DNA from 3 places in the Arthrobacter sp. Z1-9 genome. Region 2 is predicted to be linked to each of the others. Evidence: riboswitches for the same ligand, from Rfam matches in the RefSeq annotation. Region 2 holds a riboswitch; each other region holds the start of a gene.
The links. Region 2 has a riboswitch for thiamine pyrophosphate ahead of thiD (bifunctional hydroxymethylpyrimidine kinase/phosphomethylpyrimidine kinase). Riboswitches for the same ligand answer to the same signal wherever they lie in the genome.
Positions count from the first base shown of each region.

Region 1: it holds a riboswitch for thiamine pyrophosphate, as region 2 does, so the genes downstream of both, thiO (glycine oxidase ThiO) here and thiD (bifunctional hydroxymethylpyrimidine kinase/phosphomethylpyrimidine kinase) in region 2, are expected to answer to the same signal.
Region 3: it holds a riboswitch for thiamine pyrophosphate, as region 2 does, so the genes downstream of both, M1D93_RS18530 (ECF transporter S component) here and thiD (bifunctional hydroxymethylpyrimidine kinase/phosphomethylpyrimidine kinase) in region 2, are expected to answer to the same signal.

Region 1 covers NZ_CP096456.1:2,787,064-2,792,835, reverse strand. Annotated here, with positions in the region: gene M1D93_RS12875 (RNB domain-containing ribonuclease) at 256-1,749, opposite strand; gene thiE (thiamine phosphate synthase) at 1,811-2,548, opposite strand; TPP riboswitch at 2,576-2,694, shown strand; gene thiO (glycine oxidase ThiO) at 2,687-4,039, shown strand; gene thiS (sulfur carrier protein ThiS) at 4,036-4,272, shown strand; gene M1D93_RS12855 (thiazole synthase) at 4,277-5,086, shown strand; gene M1D93_RS12850 (4a-hydroxytetrahydrobiopterin dehydratase) at 5,133-5,471, shown strand; gene M1D93_RS12845 (hypothetical protein) at 5,542-5,772, opposite strand, start outside.
Region 2 covers NZ_CP096456.1:2,383,995-2,389,766, forward strand. Annotated here, with positions in the region: gene rpmA (50S ribosomal protein L27) at 1-154, opposite strand, end outside; gene rplU (50S ribosomal protein L21) at 214-522, opposite strand; gene thiD (bifunctional hydroxymethylpyrimidine kinase/phosphomethylpyrimidine kinase) at 786-2,309, opposite strand; TPP riboswitch at 2,317-2,414, opposite strand; gene M1D93_RS11030 (Rne/Rng family ribonuclease) at 2,582-5,772, opposite strand, start outside.
Region 3 covers NZ_CP096456.1:4,001,557-4,007,328, forward strand. Annotated here, with positions in the region: gene M1D93_RS18510 (UDP-N-acetylglucosamine 1-carboxyvinyltransferase) at 1-611, opposite strand, end outside; gene M1D93_RS18515 (hypothetical protein) at 837-1,088, shown strand; gene M1D93_RS18520 (energy-coupling factor transporter transmembrane component T family protein) at 1,203-2,003, opposite strand; gene M1D93_RS18525 (ABC transporter ATP-binding protein) at 2,000-3,556, opposite strand; gene M1D93_RS18530 (ECF transporter S component) at 3,556-4,179, opposite strand; TPP riboswitch at 4,245-4,385, opposite strand; gene M1D93_RS18535 (heme-degrading domain-containing protein) at 4,458-5,000, shown strand; gene M1D93_RS18540 (hypothetical protein) at 5,093-5,302, shown strand; gene M1D93_RS18545 (DUF4383 domain-containing protein) at 5,422-5,772, shown strand, end outside.

The DNA.
Region 1 (5,772 bases), 400 kb from region 2:
CTGCCTGCTCAACGGGCCGGCCAGGGACTGTTCCGGAGCACGCTCGGGCGCACAAGCAATTCCAGTGGAAGCCGATCGCGGGCTATCTAAATGCTGGCACTGGTGACCAGCGGGTGTATCTCAAGATCGCGTAGGGGCGGGCTTGTTGGTTTCAAATCAAGGAAATCAACGACCGGGCATCCATTTCTACATCTCCAGTCTAGCCGCAGGCGGCCCAAATCCCGGCTTTGGGGGCCGCGGGGCCCCTCGACGCCACTACTCCACGAGCTCGAAATGGACTTCCCGCGTTGCGATATCCGAGGAGACGAGGCGGACCCGGACCTTGGTCCCGGACACCAGTTCTCCGGCGCAGCGGGCGGTTGCAGCGGGGTCTGCGATCTGGATGATCCCCGAACCACCGTTCCCGTTACCGTTCTTCCCGTTGCCGTTGCCGTTGCCGTTTTTGCCGTTCTCTTTTTGCGGCTTGGACCCGGAAATCACGATTGCGTCGAATTCCTGCCCGATGTGGTTAACCAGCAGGGCAGCCTCGACGGTATCCAGGGCCATCCGCTCCATCCGTGATGCCAGCTGGTCGGATCCGGCCATGATCTCGGGCAGGGACTGAAGCGCCTCCCGCGCCCACGCTGGTACCTGGCCGCCGTTGCTCAACGCCTCGCAGATGACCAGGACAAAGCGGTCCACGAGACGGCGCAGCGGAGCGGTGGTATGCGCATAGGCGGCACCAATGGCGGATTGGACTGCGTCTTCCGGGACGGAACCGTCAAAGGCCGTGTAAGCGGCACCCCGGAACAGCATGCCGGCCGAGTGCAGGATGGCAAGCTGGCGGGGATCTGTGGAATCCAGGCTGCGCAGGTATTCGCCGTAGCTGACCTCGCCGTCCCAGGGCTTGCCAAGGGCCTCGGTCTGCAGCCGGAAATGGTTCAGGGAGCGCTCGTCCGGCGATGGCATGGTGCGCAGGATGCCCACCTTCCCCGCCAGCATCATGCCCGCCGCTGCCATGCCGGTCATGAGGGATATCTGCGCGTTCCAGTCCTCCACTGGAAGCTGGGGAGCGGCGGCGATCCGGTAGCCGCCGTCGGGAAGCTGGACAATTTCCTGTTCCGGCATGTTCAGGCTCGCACCCCCGCGGGCCCGTTCAAGGTCCACCCGCTTGAGCCCCACTTCCCTCAGGAGCTGCAGCACCGGCGAGGCGGTGCCGGCGTCGAGCTCCGCCTGCACGCCCTTGTAGCTCAGTTTCGCGCGGCTGCGCATCCGGGCCCGCTTCACGGCCACGGACGTCACCTCGGCGGCGCTGTCCAGGCGGAAGTCCCAGACGAACGCCGGGCAGTCCTGGCCGGGGAGGAGGCTGCCCGCTTGTTCGCTGATGACTTCCGGATGCAGCGGGATCCGCCCGTCGGGGGCGTAGAACGTCTGGCCCCGGCGGCGTGTTTCGGCATCCAGGGGCCCGCCGGGGGCCACAAACGCCGGCACGTCGGCGATGGCGTACAGCACGTGGTAGCCGTCACCGTCGGCTTCAATAAACAGCGCCTGATCCAGGTCGGTGGACGAGGCCGGGTCGATGGTGATGAATTCGACGGCGGTGAGGTCGTACGCGGGGAGCTGCAGGGATTCAACGGCCGTTTTCGCGTCAGCCACCGCATCCTCAGGGTAGGCGCCCGGCAGCTCCAGTTCTGTCCTCAGGGCACTGAGTGCTTCCTCAAGCGCGTTGTTGTGCTCGTGGACGTTGGGGGCCAGCCGATGGTGTGACACGAAAGCCAGCCTAGCCCGAATCCGGGCCGGAATGCAGGCATCCGGCCCCGGAGCGGCGATGTCAGGAGGAGGGGGCATCCAGGGCGGCGAGCAGCGCGGCGGCGGCGGCTGCGGGATCGCTCGCTTCCGTAATGGCCCGGACCACCACAATCCTCCGTGCGCCTGCGTCCACCACCTGCTCCACGTTGCCGTGGTCAATGCCGCCGATCGCGAACCAGGGAACACCGCCGTCGGACTGTCCCTCCTGCTCCGCCGGCCGGGCAGCTTCGGCGGCATAGTTCACCAGCTCCAGTCCCACCCCTGCCCGCCCCGGTTTGGTGGGCGTTGCCCATACCGGACCCACGCAGAAGTAGTCCAGTCCGGCGGGACCGGCGGCCGCACCGAGCGCCGCGTCCACCTGGGCAGGGGTGTGGCTGGACAGGCCGATGGCGGCGTTGCCGTTGAGCAGGGTGCGCGCAGCGTCCAGGGGCAGGTCCTTCTGGCCCACGTGGAAGACGGGTGCCCCGGACAGCACTGCGATGTCGGCGCGGTCGTTGACAGCCCAAAGCCGGCCATGTCGCTCTGCCGCTTCCTTGAGTACCGCCAGGAGTTCCAGCTCCTCTGCTGCTTCGATGGCCTTGTCCCGCAGCTGGATAATGTCCACCCCGCCCGCGAACGCTGCGTCCACGAACTGGTCGAAGTCGCCGCGCTCCCTGCGGGCGTCGGTGCAGAGGTAGAGGCGGGCGGCGTTGACGCCGTTGCTGATCTTGGCGCTGCTGAGGACATCGGTACCGGCGGCCGGGGTGTGGGACACATTCATGGGGGAAAGCCTAGTTCCTCTACACTGGCCTCGTACTGCGGGAGCCCGCGGCAGCTGTCACACAGCGCCGGGCTGAGAGGGCGTCAGAGCCGACCGCTTGACCTGATCCGGCTAATACCGGCGTAGGGAAGGAGACAAATGGGCGCATCATCAGAGCCCCTGACCGCGGACGCGGACAGCACCATCCATGCTGATGTGGCGGTGATTGGCGGGGGAGTTATCGGCCACGGTATCGCGTGGGAGGCGATGCGTTCGGGCCGTTCCGTGGTGGTGATCGATGACGCACCGGGTTCGGGGGCCAGCTGGGCCGCTGCCGGGATGCTTGCCCCGGTGAGCGAGTTGCACTACCAGGAGGAGGACCTCCTCGAATTCATGCTGGATGCCTCGGCCCGCTGGCCCGGTTTTGCCGCCGGCCTCACCGCAGCGTCGGGAACAGATCCGGGATACATTACGACGCCGACCCTCGCCGTGGGTGCCGATGCCGCCGACCGCCGGGCGCTGATGGACCTGCGCGCCGTCCAACAGGCCAACGGCCTTACCGTCGAGCCGCTGACCGTCCGGAGCGCGCGGCAACGTGAGCCCCTGCTCAGCCCCGGGATTGCCTGTGCCCTGGACACCCCGGCCGACCATCAGGTGGATCCGCGGCTGTTGGTGGCGTGCCTGCAGGCCGCATTGGCCCAAGGCACGGCTGACGGCGGCGGGAACAGGGACAAAGCCGCGGAATGTGGCACTGAAGCAGCCGACGTCGTCGGCCGTTATGCCGTACGGGCCAAGGCAGCCGGGCTGCTGTGGCAGGACGGAGCTGTTGCCGGCGTGCGCCTGGCGGGCGGGGGAACCGTGCTGGCCGCGGAAACGGTAGTGGCGAACGGGCTGCACGCGGCAGCACTTGAAGGGCTGCCCGCAGGGCTGAACCTGCAACTGCGGCCCGTCCATGGGGACATCCTGCGGCTGGCAGTGCCCCGGCATCTGCAGCCCCTGGTGACGTCCACGGTCCGCGGGCTGGTGCACGGCGTTCCGGTCTACATCGTTCCCCGCAAGGACGGCACGGTGGTGATCGGGGCAACCCAGCGTGAGGATGCGCCGTCGGCCGCGGACGCCGTATCCGCAGGGGGCGTGTACCAGCTCCTCCGCGACGCGCAGGTACTGGTCCCTGCCGTCGCCGAACTCGAGCTGCTGGAGTCCACCGCCCGCGCCCGCCCCGGAACGCCGGACAATGCGCCGTTGCTGGGGCGCGTTCATGCTCCGGACGCGCCCGCCCGCGGGGAGCCAGGGTCCGTTCCCGGCCTCATCATCGCCACCGGGTTCTTCCGCCACGGCGTCCTGCTGGCACCGGCGGCCGCCGCCGTCTGCCGGGACCTGCTGGACGGCCGCGAGGACCCCCGGTGGACGGCCTTCAACCCCTCCCGCTTTTCCGCCAGCAGCGGCCGCTACACCACCGGCTCAGCCAGCCACGTCCTCACCCACACCTCGCCCACGAAGGAAACAGCATGAACATCACCTTGAACGGAACCCGGCACCCTGTGCCCGAGGGCGCCTCCATCACCGTGCTCGTCAGCCAGGTCACTGGCCGCCCCTTGGCTGCCAACGGGCAGGCAACCGACGGCCAGAAGCTTGGCGTGGCCGTTGCCCATAATTCCGAGGTAGTACCCCGCAGCCAGTGGTTCACCACCGCGCTCGCGGACGGCGACGAGGTCGAACTCGTCACGGCAGTGCAGGGAGGCTGACACCATGACCGAAACCATCACTACTCCAAGCCTGGCGGGCCACGACGATCCGCTGGTGATTGACGGCGTCGCGCTGGCATCCCGGCTGATCATGGGTACCGGCGGCGCGCCGAGCCTGGACGGCCTGGGGGCGGCGCTCCTGGCCTCCGGTACCGCGCTGACCACAGTGGCAATGCGGCGGTATTCCACCGCGGAGACGGGCTCGCTCTTTCAGTTGCTCGTTGACCATGGCATCCGCGTGCTGCCCAACACGGCAGGCTGCTTTACTGCGCGGGATGCAGTGCTGACGGCAGAACTTGCCCGGGAGGCCCTCGAAACCGACTGGGTGAAGCTGGAAGTCATTGCGGATGAACACACCCTGCTGCCGGACGCCGTCGAACTGGTGGACGCTACGGAACAGCTCGTCAACAGGGGCTTCAAGGTTTTCGCCTACACCAACGACGATCCGGTCCTTGCGCTGCGGCTGGAGAACCTCGGGGCCACCGCGGTCATGCCGCTCGGGGCGCCGATCGGCACGGGGCTTGGCATCCTGAACCCGCACAACATTGAGCTGATCGTGTCCCGTGCCTCAGTTCCGGTGGTTCTGGACGCCGGCATCGGTACCGCCTCGGACGCGGCGCTGGCCATGGAACTGGGGTGCGACGCCGTACTGCTGGCTACAGCGGTGACCCGGGCGCAGAACCCCGCCCTGATGGGGAAAGCCTTCAAACATGCCGTGATCGCCGGTAGGCTGGCGAAAGCGGCGGGCAGGATCCCGCGCCGCGAACATGCATTGGCGTCATCGGCCATGGAGGGCCGGGCAGAGTTCCTGTAGCCCGCTCCCCGTGCCGCGGCCGCCAACCATAAGGCGAGGAGCAGCCATGGCCGGCAAGGACATCCTTTCTCCCGAGCGGCTCGAGGACGCACTGGCCGTCCTGACCGACTGGCGGTACACGCAAGGTGCCCTGGTGACGGTGTACAAGATGCCGACGGCGGCTGCCGCACTTGAGCTGATTGCCGCCGTCGGGCGCCTTGCCGAAGAACAAAACCACCATCCGGACCTGGACTGGCGCTACAACCGGGTGTTCCTCCTGTACACCTCGCATGACGCCGGGGGAGAAGTCACCGCCCGCGACGTGGGCGCAGCCGAGGCAGTGAGTGAAGCCGCCGCCGCGGTCCACGCGGTTGCCGAACCGGCTAGGCACCCAGCAGCCGCTTAAACGCCTGTGACCACCACCCCGGAGGGCAGTGGTCACAGGCGTGCTTGGTGTTCAGGGCGGATGGCTCCGGCTAAAGCCTCAGCGCGGCCGTAAGCCGTTCCAGATCGTGCCGGGCCCGCGTGCGGCCCACGTACAGGACCACGGCGACTGGCGCTGCTGCGCCCAGAACCATGGGCAGGACCCAGGGCAGCCAGGTCGTTCCCGGCAGGTAGCCAAAACCGGCAGCCATAAGGATGATCCAGCTGACAGCTCCCACACCGACGGCAACGCCGACCGGCAGGACGACACCGTATTTTGTGTG
Region 2 (5,772 bases):
CAACGCCGGCGCCCGGGTGGAAGTGGGTGCCGCGCTGGCGGACGATGATCTCGCCTGCGGAGACGACCTGGCCGCCGAAGCGCTTCACGCCGAGGTACTGAGCGTTGGAATCACGACCGTTGCGAGTGGAGCTCGCGCCCTTTTTATGTGCCATTTGAAATGCCTGCCTCTAAATTCTGGGGATCTGCTGAAAAACCTGAACAGTAACGAAGGTTACTGGATACCAGTGATCTTGACCTTGGTCAGTTCCTGGCGGTGACCCTGGCGCTTCTTGTAACCGGTCTTGTTCTTGAACTTCTGGATCACAATCTTCGGACCACGGAGGTCGTTCAGGATCTCAGCCGTAACAGTTACCTTGGCCAGGTCAGCAGCGGCAGAGGTGACCTTGTCACCGTCAACCAGGAGCAGTGCGGGCAGCTGAATGGTGCTGCCAGCTCCACCGGCGACGCGGTTCAGGGTAACGAAGTCTCCAACGGAAACCTTCTCTTGGCGGCCGCCTGCGCGGACAATCGCGTACACCACTTGGGAACTCACTTCTCTCGACGTTTATTACTAAATTTGCGTGCGGAACCGACCTGTAAAAGCCTGGTTTCTCGCTGTGCCTCAACGCCGTGGGGTCATAACCCAAGTGTTGGCGTAAGCACCGAAGATCCAGAATACGCTAATTTTGCCTTCGGCCGCAAATGAGGCTGGTTCCGGCGGGTGGACTGTGATAGATACCACAGCTCAACTCCGGCGTCCGCAGCGTGCCCCACCATAGTACCGGCAAGGCCGCGGGCAACGCCTCAGGAGTGCAGGCGCGGCGCGTCGAAGAAGTCCACTTCCAGGCGGCAGGACTGCTTGAACGCTGTGACCATGGCTGCCCGGTCCGCGGCGGAGGCCGAGCGCGCTGCTTGGTCCACGATCGCGATGGCCCTGCGCGTGGCGGCTGCGAAGTCTTCGTCGGCGTAGGTGCGCAGCCAGTCCGCGTAGGGGTGCGCCGGTGGTTCGCCGGCCGCTACGAACCGGGCATGAAGTGCTGCGCCCACCTCGGCGTAGAGCCAGAAGCAGGGCAGGACGGCCGCCGCCAGCACCGCATAGCTGCCCGACGCCGATGCTGCGGTCAGGTGGTCCACGTAGGACTTGGTCACGGGGCCGAGCCGGGGCTGGACGGGCCGGGTGCTCAGCCAGGAGCGGTGCAGCTCCGACTCGACTTCCAAACATTGACGGGCAGAGGCCGCCCAGAAGAGCTGCTCCGCCTCGGTGGGTGCCAGCGCACTGGCCCTGGCCAACACGCGTGAATAGCCGTTGAGGTAGATGGCGTCCTGCGCGAGGTAGTACGCAAACTCCTCCTCCCGGAGGCTGCCCGAGGCCAGGTTGCGGATGAAGTCCAGGGCATGGATATCGTCCAGGTCCTGCTGCGCCTCACGCCACAGCTGCGCTGCGAAGCTCCCTTCCGGAAGCAGCGGCTGCTGGTGGTGGAAATGGTGCACGGGCCCGTTGCCTGTTCCCACCTCCAGGGTTCCGGACGCCTCCAGCGCGCCGGCCAGCCAAGGCTTGACCTCCCGGAGGGACGCCTCCCAGTCCCCCAGCCGCGCCTGGGCAGTTGCCATGGCGGAAGAGAGCGAACAGCCAGTGCCGTGGCTGTTCCGCGTTGCCACCCGCTCCCCCGGAACCACCACCACGTCGTCGGAAAGGAGGCCTGTGGTGTTAACCAGCGCATCGGGGCACTCGTCGCCGATAAGGTGGCCGCCCTTGACCAGGATTGTTGCCCCGGTGGCAACTGCGAGGGCGCGGCCCTGTTCCAAGGCACCGGTCCAGGTGTCCTGCAGTTCCCCGCCCACAAGCATGGCGAGCTCCGCCAGGTTGGGGGTGATGAGGTGGGCCAGCGGCAGGAGCCCGCGCAGTGCCGCTTCGGCTGATTCCTGCAGAAGCCTGTCGCCGCTGGTGGCGGCCATCACCGGGTCCAGGACCACGACGGCGGGTCGTACCTTCCGGAGCCATGCTCCCAGTGCCTCAATCACCTCGGCGCTGCCCAGCATTCCGATCTTCACGGCGTCGATGCCGATGTCGTCACTGATGGCATCCAGCTGCTCGGCCAGGAACGCTGCCGGCGGCACATGAACGGACCGGACGCCGCGGGTGTTCTGGGCGGTCAGGGCAGTGACGGCAGCCATCCCGTAGCCGCCGAGCGCGGCGATGCTTTTCAGGTCGGCCTGGATACCGGCGCCGCCGGAAGGATCGGAGCCGGCAATGGAAAGGACCCGGGGTACGGGCCGGCCCAGGTGTGTTGGTGGTGCAGTGAAGACTGCCGAGGGGGCAGGAGGCATTACAAGAGTCGTAGACAAGAGACATCCCTTCGCCGGTGCTAGCCGGACAGGTTCAACGGGTGTGGATCTCAGCCGGCTCTCTGCGCGGCACCCCGTGTCAGTTCCCCAGCCTAGCTTTTTTGCGTGGCGCAGGCCGAAGGTGACACTTTGCGACCGGGCGCCGCGCCCTGAAAGGCCGGAGCGCCCTTGCATTGCTGGTTTTAAACTGGGAAATGCCCGGCCGGCCACTGTTGTGGCCGGCCGGGCATTCAGGTGGTTGTTGCCGGTGACGCTTAGAGCTCCGAGGCCGGAACCCCTACACCCAAAATGATGGGCGCGTCGGCCGGCTTTGTGGCCGGCTTCCCGGCGCCGGCATTGCCGTCACTGGAGCCGCCGGCACCGGCCGGTTCCGGGGCCTTGGCCTCGTGCGTGTGCCCCGTGCCGGCTGCCGCCACGTTTTCGTGATGCTGAACCATGGTTTCGTTGGCAGCTCCCTGCGCGCGGCTGGCGCTGCGGTTGCGCCGCGGCCGGCGTTGCCGGGACTGTTCCAGCGTGTGGTCGCTGTAATCCTTCGCCGGGGCTGCGGCAGCGGGTACCCGTACAGGCTCCACCGATTCCGCTGGCTTCTGCTCCGGTGCTGCCTGCTCCGCTTCCGCCTGCTCGGGCTGGGCTTCGGCCGGCGCCGGCTGCCCGAGGTGGGCGAAGGCCTCAGCGAGCCGGTCCAGGGTCAGGGCCGGCTTCTGCTGCTGCTCTTCAGCGTGATCAACGAACGGCAACACCACCTTCTCGCCGCCGAAGGTCAGCACGGCAGCCTGGCGGGCTTCGTCGTCGCGCTTTGCAGCCTCCGCGGCAGAGGCAGTGGCGGGCTGGCCAGCGGCCGCCTGCTTGGCTGCCGCCACTTCGTCGTCGTGCAGGTGGGCTGCATGTGCGGCTGCGGCAATGTTGGCAAGGGCGAGCCTGGTGGCCTCCGCCTTGGCGTGCCGTTCAGCGTCCGATGGGTCAGGGTGGACGGTGTGGACATGCACTGCCGCTGCCGGGACAACCTCCGGCTGCTGGCCCCCGCGGCCCCGCCGCCGTTTGCGGTCCGGGCGCGCGCCGGGCTGGTTGTTGTCGATCCGCTGGGCCTCGGTGCGGTGGTTTTCGCTGCGGGCCTCAGGCCGGCTGTCGGTCCGCTGGATGTGGTGCTCGGCGGCCACAATGTTGGCACGCCGGTGCTCCACGGGGTCGTCATGGGTGACCACGCCGCGGCCGGCGCAGGCCTCACACTGCTCGCCGAATACTTCGAGGAGTCCGGTGCCCATCCGCTTACGCGTCATCTGCACCAGGCCAAGGGACGTCACTTCGGCCACCTGGTGCTTGGTGCGGTCGCGTCCCAGGCATTCCACCATGCGGCGGAGCACGAGGTCGCGGTTGGATTCGAGGACCATATCGATGAAGTCGATGACGATGATGCCGCCGATGTCGCGGAGGCGGAGCTGGCGGACAACTTCTTCGGCGGCCTCGAGGTTATTTTTGGTCACCGTCTCTTCGAGGTTGCCGCCGCTGCCGGTGAATTTGCCGGTGTTGACGTCCACCACGGTCATGGCTTCGGTGCGGTCAATCACCAGTGAACCGCCGGAGGGCAGGAAGACCTTCCGTTCCAGCGCCTTGTGGATCTGCTCGTCGATGCGCCAGGCAGCGAAAATGTCCTGGTCCTTGGTCCACTTCTCGAGCCGGCCCACCAGGTCCGGCGCTACGTACGTAACGTAGGCCTCGATGGTGTCCCAGGCTTCCTCGCCCGAAACGATCAGCTTGGAGAAGTCCTCGTTGAAGACGTCGCGGACCACCTTGATGGTGAGGTCCGGTTCGCCGTAGAGCAGTTCAGGGGCAAGGATCTTGGTGGACTTCGACTGGCTCTCGATGCCCTCCCACTGCGCGCGCAGCCGGTTGATGTCGTGCGTCAACTCTTCCTCGGAAGCACCTTCGGCGGCAGTGCGGACGATGACGCCGGCCTGCTCGGGAAGGCGGTCCTTAAGGATGCGCTTGAGGCGGTTGCGTTCGACGTCGGGCAGCTTACGGGAGATGCCGGTCATGGAACCGCCGGGTACGAACACCAGGTAGCGGCCGGGCAGCGAGATCTGGCTGGTCAGGCGTGCGCCCTTGTGTCCGACGGGGTCTTTGGTCACCTGGACCAGGACGGTATCGCCGGATTTGAGGGCGTTTTCGATGCGCCGTTGCTTGCCCTCGAGGTTGACGGCTTCCCAGTTCACCTCACCGGCGTACAGGACGGCGTTGCGGCCGCGTCCGATGTCCACGAAGGCGGCTTCCATGGAGGGCAGCACGTTCTGGACCTTGCCCAGGTACACGTTGCCGATCAGGGAATCCTGCTGGGTCTTTGACACAAAATGCTCGGCCAGGACACCGTCTTCGAGGACGGCGATCTGGATTCTGTCATCGCGCTGGCGCACGATCATCTGGCGGTCAACAGACTCGCGGCGCGCCAGGAACTCGGCCTCGGTGATAACGGTACGGCGGCGGCCCGTGTCGCGGGACTCGCGCCGCCGCTGCTTCTTCGCCTCCAGACGGGTGGATCCCTTGACGCTGGTAACCCGGTTGCTCACGACGGGCTCGGTCACGGCCCGCGGCGCACGCACCCGGGTGACGGTGTTGGGCGGATCGTCATCCCCGCCGCCCGTCAGCTCAAGGTCCTGGTCGCCGCGACGGCGGCGCCGGCGGCGGCGGGACGTCACGCCTTCTTCGACCTGCCCGGCAGAGTCCTCGTCGGCGTCGTCCGTAGTATCGGCGTCGACATCTTCGCTGCCCTCAAGGTCGGCGTCGGCGTCACGCTCGTCGATGCGGCTGCGTCCGCGGCGGCCGCGGCCACGGCGCCTGCGCCGGCCGGCATCCTCGGAGTCGATCTCATCGGCGTCGTCCTCCGCTGCTTCTTCAACAGCGGCGGGAACCGGACGCACCACGGTGCTGAGGTCCGGTGCCTGGAACAGCACGGAGGTAGGGGACGCCGGTTCCATGAACAGGGAGCCGAAGGGGCTGGAAGGTGCCGCTTGCGCCTGATCCACGGGAGCTGGTTCTGCGGGGCCCTCTTCTTCGGGGGTTTCCGCCTGTGCCGCAGCTTCTGCTGATGCTGTCCCGATGCCTGCTGCCGCCGGCACGGGTGCTGCCTCGGCCGGTTCCGGTTCCTCCCCAGCGGGAACCGCCGCGCCGGCTTCCACGGCAGGCGGGACATCGGCTGCCTGGATATCTTCCGGTGCTGCCGCGGTTGCCGGTGCGGACGTCTTGCGGGTGGCTACCCGCCGGCGGCGGACCGGCTTCGTTTCGGCGGCCTCGACGGCGGGTTCCCCGGCCGGGACCCCGGGAGCCTCCGCGTCAGCGGCGGCAGTGGCGTCGGCGTTGGATACTGCTTCCGGTTCTGCCTCTGGGGATTCTGCCCCTGCGGCGAAAGCCGGGAGAGGTTCGGCGGTGTCCGCCTTCTTCCGGGCACGGGTCC
Region 3 (5,772 bases), 1.6 Mb from region 2:
CGCAGCGCCTGCATATGCGGCTCCACGGTGCGCGTGCCGAGGTCGCAGCCACCCGCGTATGGGAGCTGGTACTCCGAGGATTCGTCCAGCAGCGGCCCCAGCAGCATGATGACGCTGCGCGTGCGGCGGGCCGCTTCCACGTCCATCGCCGCCAGGTCCAGGACGGCCGGCCTGCGCAGCTGGAGGTCGGTATCATTGAGCCAGGTGCACTCGACGCCGATGCTGCTGAGCACCTCGACAATCCGGTTAACTTCTTCGATGCGCGCAAGCCGGCGAAGAACGGTTGTCCCACGGTTGATGAGGCTTGCGCACAGCAGTGCGACGCCGGCGTTCTTGCTGCTGTTGACGTCCACGGCTCCGGACAGCGTATGCCCGCCCTCCACGCGAAGGTGCGTCATCTGCGGTTTGCCCACGTTGACGATGCTCCGGCCAAAGATGGTCTCGAGCCGCTGGATCATTTTCAGGCTCAGGTTCTGCTTGCCCTGCTCCATCCGCGCAATGGCGCTCTGGCTGGTTCCTAGTTCGGCGGCCAGCTGGCCCTGGGTCCAGCCTTTCTCGCCCCGGGCATCCCGGAGCATGGCGGCAACGTGTTCCGTGGTTTCCTGCGTCATGCCCAAAAATATATCATAAATGAGTTAGAGGTAGGCGAATTCGGTGCGGTCCGCATCAGGATGGAGAGCGTTTACCCACTACATGCGATAGAAATCGCCGCGAGCTGAATGTTGACCCTGCGCGCCGGCGCGGAGGACACTTTTATAAAACCTCTTTCCTCGACGACGACGGAGGCGCCAATGGGCTGGGTTCGAGGCACCCGAGCGGCAGCCACAGTGGCCGGCGTGCTGTTAGCCGTCCTGCTCCTGGTCTCCGCCCGGCCGGCCTCGGCAGCGCCATCGCCGGGAGAGGGGAATCAGTCAACACTGGGAACTGACGTCTCGTGGCCCCAGTGCAACAACAACCTTCCCACGGGCCAGGCCTTTGCAATCGTCGGCGTCAACAACGGGCTGGCCAACAACACCAATCCCTGCCTGAAGGAACAGCTTAAGTGGGCTGCCACGTCCTCCGGCCTGGCCACCCAGAAGTCACACTGACCCAGTTCGTGTCCGGGAAATTCGACTACAACCACTCCTGCGGCTGAGCCGGAGCTCTTGTGCCGCAGTTCCTGGCCGCAGCGTCCTGCATCAGCATCAGCATCAGCGTGACAGTCAGCTCCCCAGCCACACCATGTTCCAGGTGCCGGCCCATACGGCGGCAACAAAGGCTCCACCGGCCATCAGCACCCCGGCAGCCAGCACCCAAACGTCGAGCGCGCTGTACGTCGACTCGCGCGCCCACGTCCGCCGTCCGCCGCCAAACCCACGGGCCTCCATGGTGACAGCAAGCCTGGAAGCCCGCCGGATAGCCTGGACCAGCAGCCCAAAGCTCTGCCCCAGCGTCGCCTTCACCCGCTGCAGGGCATTACCGCGGGAACCGACGCCGCGGGCACGGCGGGCCATGCCAATGGTCTGCCACTCCTCCGCCATCAGCCCCACAAGCCGCATGGCGGCCAAGGTCCCCAGCACGAACCGGTGCGGAAGGCGCGCCTTCTGCGCGAGCGCATCGGCCAGGTCCGTAGGATCGGTGCAGCTCATCAGCAGGACCGCCGGCAACGCAATCGCCAGCCCCCGCAGCATGAACCCGACCCCCAGCTCCAGCGAGCCTTCACTCATGGTCCAGATGCCGACGTCGATAAGCGTCTTTCCGCTGTCCGCCGCCAGGATGGAGGTGCTCCAGCCACCCACGGCGGCGGCGATAATGAGCGGCCAGCCCCGCTGCCACAGCAGAGTCAGGGTGAGGCCTGCCAACGGGAACAGCAGGAACTCGAAGACCAGCGCCACCGACGCGGACACCCAGTCGATGGACAACGCCAGCACTGCGGTGACCAGGAAGACGGCGGCGAACTTGCTGAGCGGATTGGCGCGGGTCAGCAGGGCGTGGTTGCCGTGCAGGTTCAACTCCTGCCTCATGGTGCCACCGCCGCCGCAGCAACCATCCGCAGTTCAGTCCCGCCCAGGGCGGCAGTGAACTCGGCATCATGGGTTACGGACACCACGGCCGTGCCCGCATCCAGGAGCTCGGACAGGAACGATGCCAGCTCCGCCCACGTGTTGGCGTCCTGCCCGAAGGTCGGCTCGTCCAGGACCAGGACCTGGGGATGCGCTGCCAGGACCGTGGCTACGGAGAGCCGCCGTTTCTCGCCGCCCGAAAGCGTGTACGGGTTGGCGTCAACCAGTTCGGTGAGCCTGAGCCGCTCCAGCAGCTCGTCCACGCGTTCTTCGCCATGGCCAAGGTGCCGCGGGCCGAACAGCAGTTCGTCCAGTACTTTTCCCGTGACGAACTGGTGTTCCGGCTCCTGGAATACCGTGCCCACGCGCTCGATCAGCTGTTCAGCCTTCCACTGGTAAGGGTCGATCCCAGCTCCCCGGCTGAGCGCCAGCGTAGCGGAAACCTTGCCTGCAACGGGCTCCAGCAGCCCGGCCAGCGTCAGCGCGAGGGTCGATTTTCCCGCTCCATTCGGCCCGGTGACAGCCAGCGCCTGCCCGGCGCGGACCTGCGCGGAGATACCCTGCTGCACCGGCACCGGCGGCACCTTCCGAAAGCCTTTGCGGCGGGCACGTTCACGCGACACCGCCAGCTCCTCGGCAGCAAGCAGCAGGTCGCCAGTCCCGGGAGCCGAACCGGCAGCACGGAGGCGGGTCGGAGGGACGTAGCCGGGCACCCAGACCCCGGCCGCGATCAGCATGCTGCGGGCTTCGCTAAGGACCTGGTCCGGCGGCCCGTCCAGCAACACGGCGGAATCGGTCGAAGAGCCGGGCTGCAGCACCACAATCCGGTCCACCAGGTCCTTCCACACGGCCACCCGGTGCTCCACCACCACCAGGGTGGCGCCGGTCTTGTCCAGGCAGCGGCCCACGGCGTCGCGCACCTCCACCACCCCGGCAGGGTCCAGGTTGGCCGTCGGCTCGTCGAGGAGAATCAATCCCGGCCGCATGGCCAGGATGCCCGCGAGCGCAAGCCGCTGCTTCTGCCCGCCGGACAGCGCCGACGTCGGGTGGTCCGGCGGCAGGTGCGAAAGTCCGACGTCCTCCAGCGCTTCATGCACCCGTGCCCAGATGTCGCCACGGGGCACGGCGAGGCTCTCGGCGCCGAAGGCAACATCGTCACCCACGCGCGAGAGGACAACCTGGGTCTCCGGGTCCTGCTGCATCAACCCGGCCCGGCCGCGCTGGTCCCGGGGGGAGGCCCCGTCGATCAGCAGCGAACCGGACTCATCGGAATCGCCGGCCTCGCCGTCGTCGTCATTCGCATCCCCCAGCACCCCTGCCAGCGCGTGGAGGAGCGTGGACTTGCCGGCGCCGGAGGGTCCCAGCAGGAGCACGCGTTCACCCGGTTGAATGTCCAGGTCGAGGGCACGGACAGCAGGCTTGGACCGCCCGGCGTGCCGCCAGCCCCAGCCGCGGGCGGTGACTGCAGCCGGCCGCGCCGCCACCGCAGCGCCGGAAAGGGAAGGAGCAGTCATCAGGAAAAGACGGGCTCCGCTGCCGCCTTGCGTGACGCAAAGGAGCTCAGGACACCGGTCCTGGCCAGGCCGCGGGTGGCGATCCAGGACAAAGCCCCGGCAATCACGGCGCCGGAGATGGCGGTGAAGATGATGTATGCCAGCTTGTCCCCGCCGGAGTAGGCGATGTTCCAGCCCCAGGGCGCAAAGGAATCGTTCAGGCCGCAGAAAAGACCCGCAGCTGCGCCGGCGAGCAGTGATACCGGCAGGTTGAACTTCCGGTACACGAAGATCGCGAAGATGATCTCGGCGCCCAGACCCTGGACAAACCCGGAGAACAGCACGGAGGCACCGTACTGCGAGCCCATCAGCAGCTCACCCGTGGCGGCCACTGTTTCGCAGAACAGTGCCGCGCCCGGCTTGCGGATGATGAGCATGCCCAGCACCGCGGGGATCATCCAGCCGCCGGCCAGCAGGCCGGTGAGGGGCGGATAGACGGCGTTCATCGGTGCCGAGACTGCGGCTGCGCCCTGGGACCAGGCCCAGAAAATAACGCCGCCGGCGATGGCGATGAGGGCTGCCACCACGATGTCCACAACGCGCCAGGACTTGCTGGTGGTCTTCTTGATTGCTGTCGTTGCCATGTGATCCTCCTGAGGAACAGGAGGGGAAAGTGGATACAGCAACCGGCGCTGCCGCCGTTGCCGCACACTTCGAGAACTCGACTCCCTTGCGCCGGTACTAACCGGATCAGGTTCGAGGGTCTGCGGCTATCCGCACTCTCAGCGCCCACCTGCGGATCCTGGCATGGCCAGTGATGCCCGACGGCGGCGCTCCCCTGTCGTTGAATGATTCTGTCGGTAAATAATCGCCCTTGTGGGCGGGGTCCAGTTTACACCGGAGGAGGGGTAGATTGTGGGCCATGACTGCCAATTCCCCGCATGTGACCGAGTTCGATCCGGATTCCGATGCCGTCCAGCCGGAGGGATCCCTGCAAGCGCTCATCGCCCGGATCGAAGGGGAGATCCACGAGCTCCAGTTTCCCGGCTTCTCCCTGGATGATGCACTGAATCTGGGGCTGCTGCTCGTGGAGCTGGGCAAGGAGGGCCAGTTTCCCATCGCGATAGACATCACCAAGGGCGAGCAGGTGCTGTTCCATGTGGCGCTGCCCGGCGCCACGCCGGACAACGAGCACTGGATCCGCGCCAAGCAGCGCACCGCCGCCCGGTATGAGGTGCCCTCCCTGCTGGTGGGGCTGCGCGGCCGGCTCAATGGCGGACGGATCGAGGACAACGCCTCGTTCGATCAGAGCCGCTATGCGGCCCACGGAGGCTCGTTCCCTGTGTACGTCACGGGGGTGGGTGCAGTCGCAACGGTGACTGTTTCCGGGCTTCCGCAGGTGCAGGACCATGACCTGGTGGTACAGGCCCTGCGCGAGGTCCTCGGTTCCATGTGGACGGACTGACGTCGGGGGCCTCAACGAGTTCGCTATGGACTCCGCCACATGCCGGGAGTACATTCGAGGCGAGCGGCCGGAGTTCCACACAGGAGGACGCCATGATTGGTCCTGCAGCCGAAAACCAGGTGCGGGCGGCGGTGGACAAGGCCGCCGAGGAAATGATCTACATCGGCCCGGACCACCCCTACTATCCCCTGCTGGCGGAACTTGTGTCCGCCGTCGGGAAAGCCTGGCAGCAAGGGTACGAGCACGGCCGGCGCGGCGGGCACCATGCCAATCCCTACATGTGGAGCACCTCGGAGGGGTGAGCACCACCCGGCCACAGGGGCCGCGCAGCGGCCGCCGTCCAGCAGGATGCAAAGCGTCCTTAGCTTTTATTAGTAACCATGCTTACTATGTTGTCTCCCGGCTTTTGAGGAGACAGGTCATGACAATCAGCACCCGGGCCACCGGAGCGAGGACCGGCCTGCAAAAGGCCGCGCTTGCAACCGGCGCCCTCTTCCTGCTGGTCGGTGTCCTGGGGTTCATCCCCGGGATCACCACTAACTATGAAGCCCTGGGCATGGCCGGGCACCGCTCGGGAGCCTTGCTGTTGGGCGTTTTCCAGGTATCCATCCTGCACAACATCGTGCACCTGGCCTTCGGGGCGGCGGGACTTTTGCTGGCCAGAACCCACCAGCAGGCAAGGAGCTTCCTCATCTACGGGGGCGTTGTTTACCTGGTCCTCTGGCTCTACGGCCTCCTGGTGGGCGATCAAACCCCGGCCAACTTTGTCCCC